Linked DNA regions of Saccharophagus degradans 2-40. The protein of the gene in region 2 interacts with the protein of the main gene of each other region in a pairwise test. Links are inferred from orthologs where the notes say so. Each region holds a gene or a part of one and is shown on either strand. Other genes may lie near its edges.

What was found.
Region 1: the proteins of accC (region 2) and ribD interact in binary tests that used the Escherichia coli proteins (3 or more experiments, as listed by UniProt). The link is inferred for Saccharophagus degradans 2-40 from one-to-one orthologs.
Region 3: the proteins of accC (region 2) and cysM interact in binary tests that used the Escherichia coli proteins (3 or more experiments, as listed by UniProt). The link is inferred for Saccharophagus degradans 2-40 from one-to-one orthologs.

What each region holds. Positions count from the first base shown.
Region 1 is NC_007912.1:4,396,579-4,401,545, reverse strand. The notes cover bases 858-3,705. They hold ribD (bifunctional diaminohydroxyphosphoribosylaminopyrimidine deaminase/5-amino-6-(5-phosphoribosylamino)uracil reductase RibD), read left to right. Parts: upstream 858-1,656; coding sequence 1,657-2,754; downstream 2,755-3,705. Other genes in these bases: ribBA (bifunctional 3,4-dihydroxy-2-butanone-4-phosphate synthase/GTP cyclohydrolase II), read left to right, coding at 3,462-3,705; SDE_RS18080 (riboflavin synthase), read left to right, coding at 2,775-3,437; nrdR (transcriptional regulator NrdR), read left to right, coding at 1,116-1,586; SDE_RS18095 (ribonucleotide-diphosphate reductase subunit beta), read right to left, coding at 858-890. Also shown: more of SDE_RS18095, read right to left, coding at 1-857; more of ribBA, read left to right, coding at 3,706-4,574; ribE (6,7-dimethyl-8-ribityllumazine synthase), read left to right, coding at 4,609-4,967. UniProt on the Escherichia coli protein: Converts 2,5-diamino-6-(ribosylamino)-4(3h)-pyrimidinone 5'-phosphate into 5-amino-6-(ribosylamino)-2,4(1h,3h)-pyrimidinedione 5'-phosphate.
Region 2 is NC_007912.1:1,055,186-1,060,260, reverse strand. Bases 724-3,679 are described here. They hold accC (acetyl-CoA carboxylase biotin carboxylase subunit), read left to right. Parts: upstream 724-1,509; coding sequence 1,510-2,850; downstream 2,851-3,679. Other genes in these bases: prmA (50S ribosomal protein L11 methyltransferase), read left to right, coding at 2,962-3,679; accB (acetyl-CoA carboxylase biotin carboxyl carrier protein), read left to right, coding at 1,034-1,489; aroQ (type II 3-dehydroquinate dehydratase), read left to right, coding at 724-975. In the rest of the region: SDE_RS04305 (protein-disulfide reductase DsbD family protein), read left to right, coding at 1-326; more of aroQ, read left to right, coding at 535-723; more of prmA, read left to right, coding at 3,680-3,840; SDE_RS04280 (zinc-ribbon and DUF3426 domain-containing protein), read left to right, coding at 3,992-5,075. UniProt on the Escherichia coli protein: This protein is a component of the acetyl coenzyme A carboxylase complex; first, biotin carboxylase catalyzes the carboxylation of the carrier protein and then the transcarboxylase transfers the carboxyl group to form malonyl-CoA.
Region 3 is NC_007912.1:2,843,618-2,848,573, reverse strand. What follows is about bases 2,120-4,956. They hold cysM (cysteine synthase CysM), read left to right. Parts: upstream 2,120-3,011; coding sequence 3,012-3,902; downstream 3,903-4,956. Other genes in these bases: relA (GTP diphosphokinase), read left to right, coding at 3,988-4,956; SDE_RS11725 (response regulator), read right to left, coding at 2,120-2,577. Also shown: more of SDE_RS11725, read right to left, coding at 1-2,119. UniProt on the Escherichia coli protein: Two cysteine synthase enzymes are found. Both catalyze the same reaction. Cysteine synthase B can also use thiosulfate in place of sulfide to give cysteine thiosulfonate as a product.

The DNA.
Region 1 (4,967 bases), 3.3 Mb from region 2 along the record:
AATATATAGCGCGCGTAATTTGCCTCGGCTTCGTCGGCTTCTTCCCACATGGTTTTAATTGCGTCTACATCTATGTTGGTGCAGTTTTCTATAATAATCTGCGATACGGTTTGAATGCCAAAGGCGCAGTGCATGGTTTCGTCGCGCATTATGTATTGCAGTTGTTCTGCTGTGCCTTTCATTAAACCGCGGCGCTGCAGAGCAAATATTGGGCTAAAACCATTGTAAAACCAACAGCCTTCAAACACTGCGGCAAAAAAGATATAGGCCAATATAAAATTGTTAAGTTGGTCTGGGTCGGTTAGGTCTATATCGCTGCGCAAAATACTTTCTAGTCTGCGGTTGGCCATTTGTATTTTGGCGTTTATTTCTGGCACCACGCGGTAGCGGTTATATATTTCACCTTGATCAAGGCCGAGGGTTTCTATGCAGTGTTGGTAGGTCCATGTGTGCAGGGCTTCTTCATACACTTGGCGGGCTTGGTATATTTGTAGTTCTGGTGCGGTCATTTTTTCCATCACCGCAAGGCCAATGTTGCGCATGGCTAAAATGTCGGAGGTGGTGAGGTATGACAGCACATTTTCGTACATGTGGCGCTCAGCTTCGGTGAGGTTGTGTTTGTAGTCGTACACATCCTGCGACATGTTTATATCCAGTGGGGTCCAATGGTTTTTATTGGCGTTTATAAAAAAGTCCCACGCCCAAGGGTACTTAAAGGGCGCTAATTGGTTGATGTCTGTGTGGCCGTTAATCACGCGTTTGTCACTTGCGCAAACTGGGGCCTGCGCGTTCGGGGTGGCAGCTTGGCCTGCTAGGGCAGAGCGGGGTTGCTCGGTTGTGGTGCCAGTAGGGGCGGGTTTGGCGTTGTTTAGGGTGTCCCAGTCGAGCATGGCTTTGTCCTCGCGCTAACTATATGTGGTTGTTTAAGCTTGTTTTGCCACTATATATAGGTGTGATGCGGTGCGAAATGGCAATCAAGCAGAGGCTTGATTTACATCAGATAAGCGCAAAATTAAGGGGTGTGTAGCGCAATGCATTGCCGTGTCTTTAGGGGCGGAATTGGCGCTATTTGTGGTATCATGCGCGCAATTTGCCCAAGCAAGAGCTTAAGCGCTATGCATTGTCCCTTTTGCAGTGAAACAGATACCAAAGTAATCGACTCTCGATTAGTGGCCGACGGAGCCCAAGTGCGCCGTCGCCGTGAGTGTTTAACCTGTCACGACCGCTTTACCACGTTCGAAACCGCAGAGCTGGTTATGCCGCGTGTTATTAAGCAAGATGGCACCCGCGAGCCATTCGACGAAGAGAAGTTGCGCGCAGGTTTGCAGCGCGCGTTAGAGAAGCGGCCGGTAAGCGTAGAGGCCATTGAATCGTCTGTGCAAAACGTTAAGCATTACCTGCAAGCATTGGGTGAGCGTGAAGTTAAGTCATTAATGATTGGCGAGAAAGTCATGGAAGAATTGCGTAGCCTAGACCAAGTTGCCTATGTGCGCTTTGCGTCTGTGTACCGTAGTTTCCAAGATTTAAGCGAGTTCCAGCAGGAGATAGACCGCCTGCAAAAACCGAAGCCAAGCCCAATAAAGTAAGCCCTAATTTTTTGTTTGCCGGTGCACCTGCAGTGCGGGCGCACCGTTAAGCCCTATTGTGAAATACCCCATGTCTAATTATTCAGTTGCTGACCAACGCTTTATGACGCGCGCAATGCAACTTGCTCGCGAAGGCACTTACACCACAACCCCTAATCCACGGGTGGGCTGTGTGTTGGTGGATGCAGCGAATAACATTGTGGGCGAGGGCTACCACGTGCGCGCCGGCGAAGGTCACGCAGAGGTCAACGCCATTGCCGATGCTGGCGCTGCCGCACGCGGAACAACAGCTTATGTCACCCTAGAGCCGTGTAGTCACACCGGTAAAACCGGCCCCTGCTGCGAAGCGTTAGTTGCGGCAGGTGTAAGCCGCGTTGTGTATGGCATGGAAGACCCCAACCCCAAAGTGGCGGGCAGGGGCTTAGATCACCTCGAAGCCGCAGGCATTCAAGTAGATGGGCCGGTGCTAGAATACGATGCCTACGAGCTTAACCCTGGTTTTATAAAGCGCATGCGTCAAGGCTTGCCGTTAATTCGCATCAAAATGGCAATGAGCTTAGATGGCCGCACCGCAATGGCCGACGGCACCAGCAAGTGGATTACCAGCCCCAGGGCGCGCGACGATGTACAGCGTTTGCGCGCGCGCAGTTGCGCTCTTATTACAGGTGTAGACTCGGTTTTGTTGGACGACCCATCGCTAACCGTGCGCCTGTCGGACGATGCCCGCCAACCATTGCGGGTAATTGTAGATAGTAAGTTGCGCCTACCTAAAGATGCCGCCATTCTTAGCCAGCCTGGTAAAACCGTCATCGCTACCTGTGCTAATGTAAATCAAGCACAAAGCCCCTATGGCGACACCGAAATTTGGACGCTGCCCGAAAAAGACGGCCGTGTTAGCCTGCAAGCCCTAGCGCGCAAGTTAGCGCAGCAAGAGTGCAATGAAGTATTGGTAGAAACTGGCGCAACTCTGGCCGGTGCATTTGTATCCAGTGGGCTAGTGGATGAGCTTGTTATTTACATGGCAGGCAAACTATTGGGCAGTACCGCCCGTCCGTTGTTTGATATACCCATCAGCAAAATGAGCGCCCAATTGCCGTTATCTATTACCGATATTCGTGCAATTGGCGATAACTGGCGTATTACCGCCATTCCAGACCCAGAAGGTTAGCAGAAGGTTAGAGCGCAACTATGTTTACCGGTATTGTTGAAGCCAAAGGCACCATAGCCAAACTAGAGCCGCGCGACGGCGATGTGCGGTTGTGGGTAACCGCCCCCGATCTCGACTACAGCGATGTAGCTTTGGGTGACTCGATAGCCACCAATGGCGTGTGTCTAACCGCTGTGCAGTTGCCGGGTAACGGCTTTGCTGCGGATGTATCGCGCGAAACCTTAAGCTTAACTACCTTGGTAAATTGGCAGCCCGGCACTGTGGTTAACCTAGAAAAAGCACTTACCCCGCAAACCCGCTTGGGGGGGCATATAGTAAGTGGCCATGTAGATGGCGTAGGGGAAGTGGTGTCGCGTCACCCAGATGCGCGCTCGGAGCGATTTACTATTCGCGCCCCTAAAGAATTGGCGAAATACATTGCTCACAAGGGGTCTATAACCGTCGACGGCACCAGTCTTACCGTAAATGCCGTAAATGGTGATTTATTCGAGCTGAATATTGTGCCCCATACGCTGCAATGGACCATAATTGATAGTTATACCGCGGGCACCAAAGTAAATTTAGAAGTGGACGTAATAGCCCGCTACTTAGAGCGCTTACTGCTAGGCGACAAGGCTGCCGAGCCCAATGCGCAAAGCGAGATGACCGTACAGTTTTTAGCGGAAAACGGCTATTTAAAATAAGGTAACGAAAGGTTTACTGGCTTTATGGAACTGAATACCACAGAAGAAATTATTGATGAAATCCGTCAGGGCCGCATGGTTATCTTGATGGACGACGAAGATCGCGAAAACGAAGGCGATCTTATTATGGCTGCCGAGCAAGTGCGCCCCGAAGACATTAACTTTATGGCGACCCACGCCCGCGGGTTAATTTGTTTGACCCTGTCGGAAGAGCGCTGCAAGCAACTCGATTTGCCTCTTATGGTACGCGACAATCACGCCGCGCATTCCACTAACTTTACCGTATCTATCGAGGCGGCCGAGGGCGTAACAACGGGAATTTCCGCCGCCGACCGCGCGCGCACCATTCGCGCTGCGGTTAAACGCGATGCTTTGCCACGCGATTTAGTTCAGCCGGGGCATATCTTCCCGTTAATGTCTCAACCTGGCGGTGTACTAAGCCGAGCTGGCCACACAGAGGCAGGCTGCGACTTGGCGCGTTTGGGTGGCTACGAGCCAGCTGCCGTTATAGTGGAGATTATGAACGAAGATGGCAGCATGGCGCGCCGCGAAGATTTAGAAAAATTCGCAAAGCTGCACAATATTAAAATTGGCACCATCGCCGATTTAATTCAGTACCGTGCCATTAACGAAAAAACCGTTACCTGTATTAACGAGCGCACCGTACACACCAATCACGGCGAATTTATTTTAAAAACCTATTTAGATAAAGCGCGCAAAGAGTGCCATTTTGCCTTACTGAAAGGCGAGGTTCGCCCCGACGAACCCACGCTTGTGCGTGTGCATGTGGGCAACACCGCGCGCGACGTATTAGGTGTGCAGCGCACCGACATGGATAACCTTTCGTGGAGCTTCCAAGATGCCATGAAACGCGTGGCAGAAGAGGGCAACGGCGTGCTGGTATTAATTTGCCACAACGAAACCACCGAAGAAATTGAAGAAAGTATCGATTGGATGCTAAGCGGTAAAAAAGCGCGCCCTCGCCAAGACGTAGCCTACAAACAAGTGGGTACCGGTTCGCAAATACTTAAAGATTTAGGCGTAAGTAAAATGCGTTTGCTAAGCGCACCTTTCAAATTCAAAGCTATTTCTGGTTTTAATTTAGAAGTTGTGGAATACCTTAAAAACGACGCATAAGCCAACAAGATTGAACAAATATTAGGAGAAAAATATGACCATTAAAGTAATTGAAGGGGATTTTAAAGCCTCTACCGGCAAATACGCATTGCTAGTAAGTCGTTGGAACAGTTTTGTTGTTGAGCATTTAAAAGATGGCGCTATAGATACATTGCGTCGTCACGGTATTAGCGACGAAAACATCGAAGTTATCTACGCGCCTGGCGCATTCGAGTTTCCATTGGCTGCGCAAAAGCTAGCAGATGCAAAACGCTACGATGCCATTATTGCATTGGGTGCAGTTATTCGCGGTGGTACACCTCACTTCGATTACGTTGCCGGCGAATGCACCAAAGGGTTAGCGCAAGTATCGTTAAACGCAGGTTTGCCCATTACGTTTGGCGTACTTACTGT
Region 2 (5,075 bases):
GCGACTTAGCCGCATATAGAAAAGAAGGCACCCCTGTATTTGTAGATTTAACGGCCGACTGGTGCACTACCTGCAAAGTAAACGAATTTGTGGCGCTAAATACCGAAGAGGTACAGAACAAGGCAGAAGAATTAGGTATAGTGATGATGCAAGGTGATTGGACCAATGGCGAAGAGGCAATCACCCAATACTTAGAGCAGTTTGGTCGCAACAGCGTACCGCTGTATTTAATGTACCCCGCCACGCCAGATACGCCGCCTGTAGTACTACCTCAGTTCCTATCCAAATCGCTCGTTTTAGAAGCCATGCAGAAGGCAGTGCCTTAAACTTCGGCAAAATTAAGCAAACTGCAGAGAAATCCCGCTAAATTGTTAGCGGGTCATAGACATAGCCATTCATTTTAGGCACAATCCCGACCCATTGGTGGCCATTGCTGAAAACAGCCGGTGGCCACCCAACTCAGGCTATGCAGTCATTGAGCATTCACTCAAGGCTCGCTAATCCTAACAGTTTCAACACGGGCAGGAAAAAGCGATGGCAACCATTCTGGTATTACACGGCCCCAACCTCAACCTACTGGGCACCCGCGAGCCAGAAATATACGGCGCCACCACGCTGGCTGACATCAATAGCACGTTAACTGAAATGTGCATCGCCAAAGGTCACCACCTCCAAGCCCTACAAAGCAACGCCGAATACGAGCTAATTAACCGTATTCACGATGCCAAGGGTGAAGGTATTAATTTTATTATTATCAACCCAGCTGCCTTTACCCACACCAGTGTTGCGCTGCGCGACGCACTTGCCGCGGTGGATATTCCATTTATCGAATGCCACCTTTCCAATGTGCATACTCGCGAAGCATTCCGGCATCATTCTTATTTTTCTGACTTGGCACAAGGCGTTATTTGTGGCTTTGGTGCTCAAAGTTACGAGCTAGCCCTACAGGCGGCTTTTGCCAAGCTAGACAGTTAATAAACAAACGAACAATCAACCAACTACATTAGTTAGCGCTTGCAAACGAGAGGGTTTAATGGACATTCGCAAAATCAAAAAATTAATAGAGCTGCTCGAGGAATCCAACGTAGAAGAATTGGAGATCCGTGAAGGCGAAGAATCAGTACGCATCAGCCGCGGTTCACGCACTGTGGTACAAGCTGCAGCGGCAGTACAACCTGCACCAGTTGCTGCTGCACCCGTTGCCGCCGCTCCAGCGGCTGCACCAGCAGAACCTGCTGCCGCACCGGCTAGCTCTGGCCACGAAGTTAAATCGCCAATGGTAGGCACCTACTACAGCTGCCCAAGCCCTGGCGCCGCACCATTCGTAACCGTTGGCCAAAGCGTTAAAGAAGGTGACGTTATCTGCATTATCGAAGCCATGAAGATGATGAACCAAATAGAAGCGGACAAGTCCGGCACCATTGAAGCCGTTCTAGTAAAAGATGGCGAGCCTGTCGAATTCGATCAACCACTCGTAACCATCGTATAACCGACTCGGGAATATAACTTATGTTCGATAAAGTCCTTATCGCAAACCGCGGCGAAATTGCGCTGCGTATTCTGCGTGCATGTAAGGAGCTGGATATAAAAACCGTGGCGGTATACTCCAAAGCCGACCGCGACCTGAAGCACGTGCGCCTTGCCGATGAATCTGTATGCATTGGCCCACACCCTTCTACCGCCAGCTACTTAAACATCCCCGCTATTATTGCGGCCATGGAAATCACCGATTCTGTTGCCGTGCACCCAGGCTATGGTTTTCTAGCTGAAAACGCCGACTTTGCAGAGCAAGTGCAAAAAAGTGGTTTTACGTTTATAGGGCCAGACCCAGACGTAATTCGCATGATGGGCGACAAAGTGTGCGCAATTGAAGCCATGAAAAAAGCAGGCGTACCAACTGTACCCGGCTCTGGGGGCGCCCTGCCCGACGACCGCGAAGAATGCATTCGCATTGGCAACCGCATTGGCTTCCCTGTAATTATTAAAGCTGCTGCCGGTGGCGGTGGTCGCGGTATGCGTGTTGTACACACCGAATCCGCACTTTGGAACTCCATCCAGCTAACCAAAGCAGAAGCGGGCGCAGCCTTTGGCGACGACACCGTATACATGGAGAAATACCTGCAAAACCCACGTCACGTGGAAGTTCAGGTAATGTCCGATGGCCAAGGCAACGCCGTGCACTTTTTTGACCGCGACTGCTCACTGCAACGTCGCCACCAAAAAGTATTGGAAGAAGCTCCAGCGCCTGGCATAGATATGGCCATCCGCGAAGAAGTTTACGCAGCATGCGTTAAAGCCTGTATCGAAATTGGCTATCGCGGTGCCGGTACATTTGAATTCCTTTACGAAGACGGCAACTTCTATTTCATTGAAATGAACACCCGTATTCAGGTTGAACACCCTGTAACAGAAATGATTACTGGTTTCGACCTTATTAAAGAGCAAATTCGCGTGTGCGCAGGCCACAAATTAAGCGTAACCCAAGCGGACATTAAGCTTAACGGTCACGCATTTGAGTGCCGCATTAACGCTGAAGACCCAAAAACCTTTATGCCTTGCCCAGGTAAAGTGGAAAAATTCCACGCGCCAGGCGGCTTGGGTGTACGTGTAGATTCTCACCTTTACGGTGGCTACAGCGTACCGCCTTACTACGATTCAATGATTGCCAAAATCATTACCCACGGCGAAACCCGTGATATTGCACTGCGTCGTATGCGTGTTGCCTTAGATGAGCTCGTGGTAGGTGGAATTAAAACCAACACAGACCTGCAAAAAGACTTGGTCCGTGACAGTGAGTTCGCCAAAGGCGGTGTAAACATTCACTACTTAGAGAAAAAGCTTGGGCTGTAACACTTAAAGTTAACACCAAGCCACACCACAAAGCGGAGCCTGCGGGCTTCTGCTCCAGCCGCAAGCCTGCTAACGCACCTTGCGGCTTATTTTATTCAGAGAACCCAATTTATGCCTTGGTTGCAACTTCGCATTAATGTCACCCCAGAACAGGCACCCGCCGTAGAATCCGCAGCGCTTGCCGCTGGCGCACAGGCCGTAACACTTGAAGATAACGCAGACCAACCTATCTTTGAGCCTGCCTTAGGCGAAACACCATTGTGGAGCGACACCCGCATTACCGCGCTGTTCGAAGCAGACATTAGCACCGATGAAACCTGGCAAAAAGTACAAAACCACTACGGTGAAGAGCTACCCCACCACCACTGGCATGTACTAGAAGATAAAGACTGGGAGCGCGAGTGGATAAAGAATTATCACCCCATTCAATGTGGGCCGCACTTTTGGATTTGCCCGAGCTGGCTTTCGCCCCCCGACCCCAACGCGATTAACTTACTGCTCGACCCGGGCCTAGCGTTTGGCACAGGCACCCACCCCACAACATTTATGTGTTTAGAGTGGCTGGCGCAACAAGATGTGAAAAACCTAGAGCTTATCGATTACGGTTGCGGCTCTGGTATATTAGGTATTGCCGGCCTGCTTATGGGCGCAAACAGCGCCGTGGGTGTAGATATAGACCCGCAAGCACTATTGGCCACCCAAGAAAACGCCGTGCGCAACGGATTAGCCAAAGAAGCTTTCCCAGTATTTATGCCACAGCGCGCACCGAAAGAGCCGGTAGACATGGTATTGGCAAATATTCTTGCCGGCCCCCTCGTAGAGCTTGCCCCCGCACTTATAGCACTGGTTAAAAGTGGCGGTAAAATCTGCTTATCTGGCGTACTTGGCACCCAGCGCACCAGCATTATTAGCGCCTATGAACACGCGATTGAGTTCACAGAAGTGCGCGAAAAAGACGAGTGGATCTGTTTAGCAGGTATAAAAAAATAGCGTCGTTATTTCAACAATTGTGCGCAGCCCCTATACTTGGCATTGGCACTCGGAATAACATTAGCGCCCATTACATTTAGAGCGGCAACAAAAAATTAAGATGAGCACACAAGGAACCACCACCATTACAGCTAAAAAGGACTGTTAAGGCATGTCTGACGCGATTACGCGCTGCCCAAAATGCACAACCTCCTTTCGCATCACCGAAGCCCACTTAAAGTCGGCAAAAGGTGCGGTGCGCTGTGGCTCATGCTTAAATATTTTTAACGCGAAAGAAAACCTTATCTCTCAACCCAAGCCCGAACCTAAACCCGCGGCACCCGTTGATGATGAAGATGATATCTTGATAAGCGACGACATGGGCGTCGAGGACGAAATTACAGACGAATCTCAAAGCGAATTTGAAGATACCTTCTTTTTCGCCAAGTCTGCCGGCCAGCACGAAACCAACCTCTTCGAGCGCGAACTAGCTCAAGATGAAAACGATCAAGAAAGCTCCGATGACGAAAGCTGGGCACTAAACCTCTTAGACGACACCCACCCCAGCAGCGATTCAAATAACGAAAGCGACAACTACGTACTTCGCAAGGGCCCGACCAACGAGCGCGACTTCGGCGACGAAAATAAGCCGTCGAACAGCACGCCCAAAGAGCAGCCGCCAGCACGCACATCGCCCTTTCAAATAATTGAAGAAGACGAGCCACCGGCGAAACGTAAGCCCACGTTTACCATCGATCTCGACGAAGATGAGGATGCAGCGGCCAATCACTACGCGCAAACTGCGCATTACGACGACCTAGATGACGAAGATAACGATGCGGGTAACTATCAGTTTATCCACTCGATAGAACCCGAGCCCGTTGAATTCTCCTATAAAACTAGCCGCAACTGGAGCCAATCCAAACTGCTTTGGCTACCGCTTATAGCGCTGGCAAGCTGCGCGCTAGTAGCACAAATAGCTTGGTACAAGTTTGACGAACTAAGCACTGTGCAACCCTACAGAGATATGTACGGCCAAGCCTGTTCGGTAATTGGCTGCTCGCTGCCGCCATTGGTGGACCGAAGCAAAATAAAGGCCACCAACTTAGTGGTGCGCTCGCACCCCGAGGCCGCAGGCGCCTTACTAGTAGATGCCATTATTCAAAACAACGCCAACTTCCAGCAATCATTCCCCTCGCTGGACTTAGTATTTACCGACTTACAAAACAACCCGGTTGCTGCGCGACGCATTTCTG
Region 3 (4,956 bases), 1.8 Mb from region 2 along the record:
AAGCACATCGGGTAGTGTTTCTATAAGCATTGAAAGCATATCGCCGGCCAGGCTAGGGTTTTGGTTGGTAAGGCTTAGGCCTAGCGCACGATCTACAATGGCGGCAGCTTGACTATCTGTTGCGGGTTGATTCTCACCGGTTTTATCGGCGTTAGGTGAGTGCTCAATTAATGCGCTTGCAACAGGTGCCGGGTTGGTGGGCGCAATCTTGGTGGCAATAGTTACATTGGTCCAGCGTTCAATAACATGGCGCAATTCGCTTTCGCTCACGGGCTTGCTTAAACAATCATCCATGCCTGCGAGTAATAATCTGGATTTTTGCTCGCTGACTGCATGGGCGGTAAGTGCAATTATGGGTGTTCGTGGGCCGCTTGTTTCAAGTTCACGAATATGGCCGGTAGTTTCAATACCATCCATAGAGGGCATTTGAATATCCATTAGAATCAAATCAAAATGGGAATCTTTTATTTGGGCAATTGCTTGTTCGCCACTTTCCACAGGCGTCACATTAATGTTTAACCCTTTAAGCAGCTCTGTTACAAGTTTTAAGTTAGCGGGGTTGTCATCTACCGCAAGTATATTCACCTGTTGCTGTTCAAGCGGTTCGTGCTGGTGAAGATAGGTTCTACTTTCAATATTCTCAGTAGCTACAATTTCTAATTGTTCGCAAATGGTTTGATGCAGCTTGTTACAAAAAAGTGGTCTATTAATAAATAGGCTATTGGTGCCGGCTAGGTGTGGCTCTAGTATGCGTTGAATACTGCTTGGAGCCAAAATAATTACAGGAATATTGAAACGATGGTTTAGCTGAGTCACGTGTTCGCAAATACGCAGACGATCGAATGTTTTGATATCAATCATGCTATCGATAATTGCTATATCTACTGGCTCGCTATTACTAAAGAAGCTTATTTGAGGTTCAATGTCCTCCATCTCGCCAGTCTCGCAAACTTTTGCCCCCCAACCGGTTAGGTAGTGGGTAATTTCCATTCGCCCCATATTACTGTGATCGAATACTAGCGCGTGCACGCCGCGCAAAGTGCCCGCTAAATAGGTTTGTTTTGCACTCGCGCTCGGGCTTCTACCTAGGGTGCTTGTAAACCAAAATGTGGCCCCTTTTCCTAGGGTGCTTTCTACACCTATAGTGCCATTCATTCGGTCCACAAGGCCTTTTGCGATGGCCAAACCTAGGCCGGTACCGCCGTGTAGCCGGCTTTCACTCGAATCCAACTGGGTAAACGGGTCGAATAGTCGCTCCTGTTGATCTTGAGATAAGCCTATACCGCTATCGGTAACTCTAAACTTTAAAGTGAATTGATTCTCAGAGCTTTGGTCTTTGCTAACGCCCAGTAAAATATAGCCAACATCTGTAAATTTTATGGCGTTGGAAACCAGATTGCTTAGCACCTGCTTCAAGCGAAGCGGGTCGCCAAGCAGGTTTTCGGGTACATCGTGGTCAATAATGGTGAGCATGCGAATATTTTTTTCATTCGCAGCGGGGGTTTGTAATTTAAGGGTGTCTTCAATTAATTGGCGTATTTTAACTGGCTTATATTCCAGAGTAAGCGTACCTATTTCTAAGCGTGAAAAGTCTAGAATATCGTTGATAATGGTGAGCAAGCCTTTAGCAGACTCTTCTATAGTGGTGAGGTAGTCTACTTGCTGGTTATTCAGCTCAGTTTTACGAAGAAGTTCGGAAAAGCCCAATATCCCGTTTAGGGGGGTGCGTATTTCGTGGCTGGTGTTTGCCAAAAACTCACTTTTAACTCGGCTGGCTTGCAGGGCAGATTTGCGCGCTATATCCAATTCTATATTTTGTATTTCTACCGTTTCTAGTGTTTCACGCAGTTCATGTGTGGATTGATCTATATTAAGTTGAAGTTCGTCATTGGCGGATTTTTGCAGTGCGCCAAGACGGTTAATATTAGAGGCTAGGTCTTTAAATACTGAGGAGGGCTCGATAGTAATGCTTTTTTCGAAATTACCCTTAAGAAAATCTCTTAAGCCAGTTTCAATTTTTTGCAAGGGTGTGGCAAGGGCATCGCGGAAGCGTCGCGCAAAGTAGAATGTTAGAAACAAACACAGTGAGCCAGCAAGTAATATTGTAATAGTGCCTTGATACTCGCTAATAGCCCAGCTGCGTTTATCTATAGCAATTATCACCCAGAGTGGGGTGCTACTTTGTAAGTTAGATTTTTTGAGTGGAAATGAATAGATAAGAGAATCTTCGTGAGTCCACTGCGATTCTACGCCTAGTTGGGTTTGATAGCTGTGTGTACGTAAAGGCAGGCCGTAGCTTGCGATTTGTTGCCCTGTAGCACTGCTTACAACAATCGAACGATAATCGCCTGTGGCGAGCAAAGCATTGGCCGCTTCGGCGAAGGGGTTTGTGCTCGCTTTATTGGAGAATACAACGCTGTTTAGTAGCTCGGTAGCTAGGTGTTTGTTGTTGCTAAATTGGTCTTCTATGTGACTTTTTTGTAGATAGAAAAAAGTGGACGCCAAAATAAAGCAGGCCGCAAACACAGGTACTGTAATGAGACGAAACAATTCCGTTTGAACTGATTGAGATTTCATTTATTAAAAACCTAAGCTATTAATAATAATCGGTGTATATCTCGTACCGCGACTTAGCGGGCCGGTGAAATTGATAGGCGATTGTATAGCTGTTTATTGCAAGCGCAAAACATATATAAGAATTAACGCAGCTATCAAAATAGACCCAAGTGTAACTGTTTTACTCAGTTAAGTGGGATTTTGCTCATTTGTAGAGGAATATCTAGCTGTTATTACACAAAGCCTAGGGGAAATAACCCGATTTTCGGGTGGCGATACCCCTTTAGTTGTTAGCCGAGTATAATGCCGCGTTAATTTGTAATGTGTATGTGTAAACAGGCGTTTTGTTTACTTGAAGTGCCCCAAAAATTGTTTTTTGGCGCTCTCAATGGTTGACACATTACGCAAATACAATTTGCACAGAGCCTGCCGGATAAAAGAGATTTTTTCGCACTATGGAATACCCCACAATAGAAGCAATTATTGGGAATACCCCCCTTGTTCGTTTACAGCGCCTTCCTGGTTGCGAGAAAAATACAGTTTTAGTTAAGTTGGAAGGTAATAACCCTGGTGGGTCCGTCAAAGATCGGCCTGCACTCTCGATGATTCAGCGCGCAGAAGCCGCTGGGGCAATAAAACCAGGCGATACGATTATTGAGGCTACCAGTGGTAATACAGGCATAGCCTTAGCAATGGTGGCTGCTGTTAAGGGCTATAATATGATCCTTATTATGCCCGATCATATGACAGAAGAGCGCAAAGCGGCAATGACGGCTTATGGTGCTAAGCTTATCTTGGTGTCCAAAGCCGAGGGCATGGAGGGCGCAAGGGATTTGGCGCAGGCGATGGCATCACGCGGTGAAGGGGTGGTGTTAGATCAATTTAGTAATACAGATAATCCTCTTGCTCATTTTACTGGCACTGGCCCAGAAATTTGGCAGCAAACCGGCGGTACGGTTACTCATTTTGTAAGCTCGATGGGTACTACGGGCACCATAGTGGGCACCTCTAAGTTCTTAAAAAGCCAAAACCCGAATGTACAGGTGGTCGGTTTGCAACCTGCAGAAGGAGCGGCTATTCCCGGTATTAGAGCATGGCCACAAGAGTATATGCCGACTATTTTTACCGATGAAAATATTGATAGCGTTGTGCAAATGTCACAACAAAAAGCCGAAGAAACCATGCGCCTTTTAGCAAAAAAAGAAGGTGTGTTTTGTGGTGTTTCTTCAGGCGGAGCCGTTGCGGCAGCGTTAGATATCGCCGCGAGTACAGAGGGCGCCGTTATAGTAGCTATAATTTGCGATCGCGGAGATCGCTACTTATCGTCAGGTGTGTTTAATTCTTAAAGCAGCTGCATTACGTTGCGGCTAATGGGGATTTCGCTCATGCAGCCGCTAGAAAATTTCTGCCGCAGAAATAAAAGAAACGAATATGGTACAAGTTAGAGTAGATAAGCCACTTACATCGTCTGGGGAATTGGACGTAGATGCATGGATAGAGCGCCTGCGCGATCTTTCTGAAATAGATGATGATGGCAAAAAAGCTCTCGCATTAGCATGCGAAAAAGTAATCGAAGTTGAAGGGCTGCCCGGTGATAAGTTAACCGGTTGGGGCGAGGGGTATACCACCCTTAACGCCGGGCTGGATATGGCAGAAATTCTGGCCGAATTACAGTTGGATGCAGAATCTTTAACTGCCGCGTTACTTTATCGCAGTGTTCGCGAAAATAAAATTTCTACGGAAGTGGTGAATGAGCTTTTTGGTCGAGGAGTGCACCGTTTAATTGATGGTGTACGACAGATGGCGGCTATCAGTGGGCTCACCAATCACTCTGGCGAATCTGTTTTTGGGCAGGAGTCTGCAGAGCAGGCTGAAAATGTTCGTAAAATGCTGGTTGCCATGGTTGATGATGTTCGCGTCGCGCTTATCAAGCTGGCTGAGCGAACCTGTGCAATTCGCGCCGTTAAAAAAGCCCCTTTAGAAAAGCGTCAGCGTGTAGCGCATGAAGTGGCTGATATATACGCTCCACTTGCTCACCGTTTAGGTATTGGTCATATAAAATGGGAGCTAGAAGACCTTTCTTTTAGGTATTTGCGCCCATACGATTACAAATATATAGCTAAGTTATTAGATGAACGCAGGCTAGACCGACAAGAATATATTGAAAATGTTATTGGCATAATTAAAACCCAATTATCAGCCGAAGCTATTGAGGCAGATGTGTTTGGACGGGCCAAGCACATTTACAGTATCTGGCGCAAAATGCGCAAAAAAAATATCGACTTCTCGCAGGTTTACGATATTCGTGCAATTCGGATTTTAGTTAATACCGAGCGTGAATGTTACACCGTGCTGGGTATAGTGCATGCTTTGTGGCGCAATATTCCCTTGGAGTTCGAT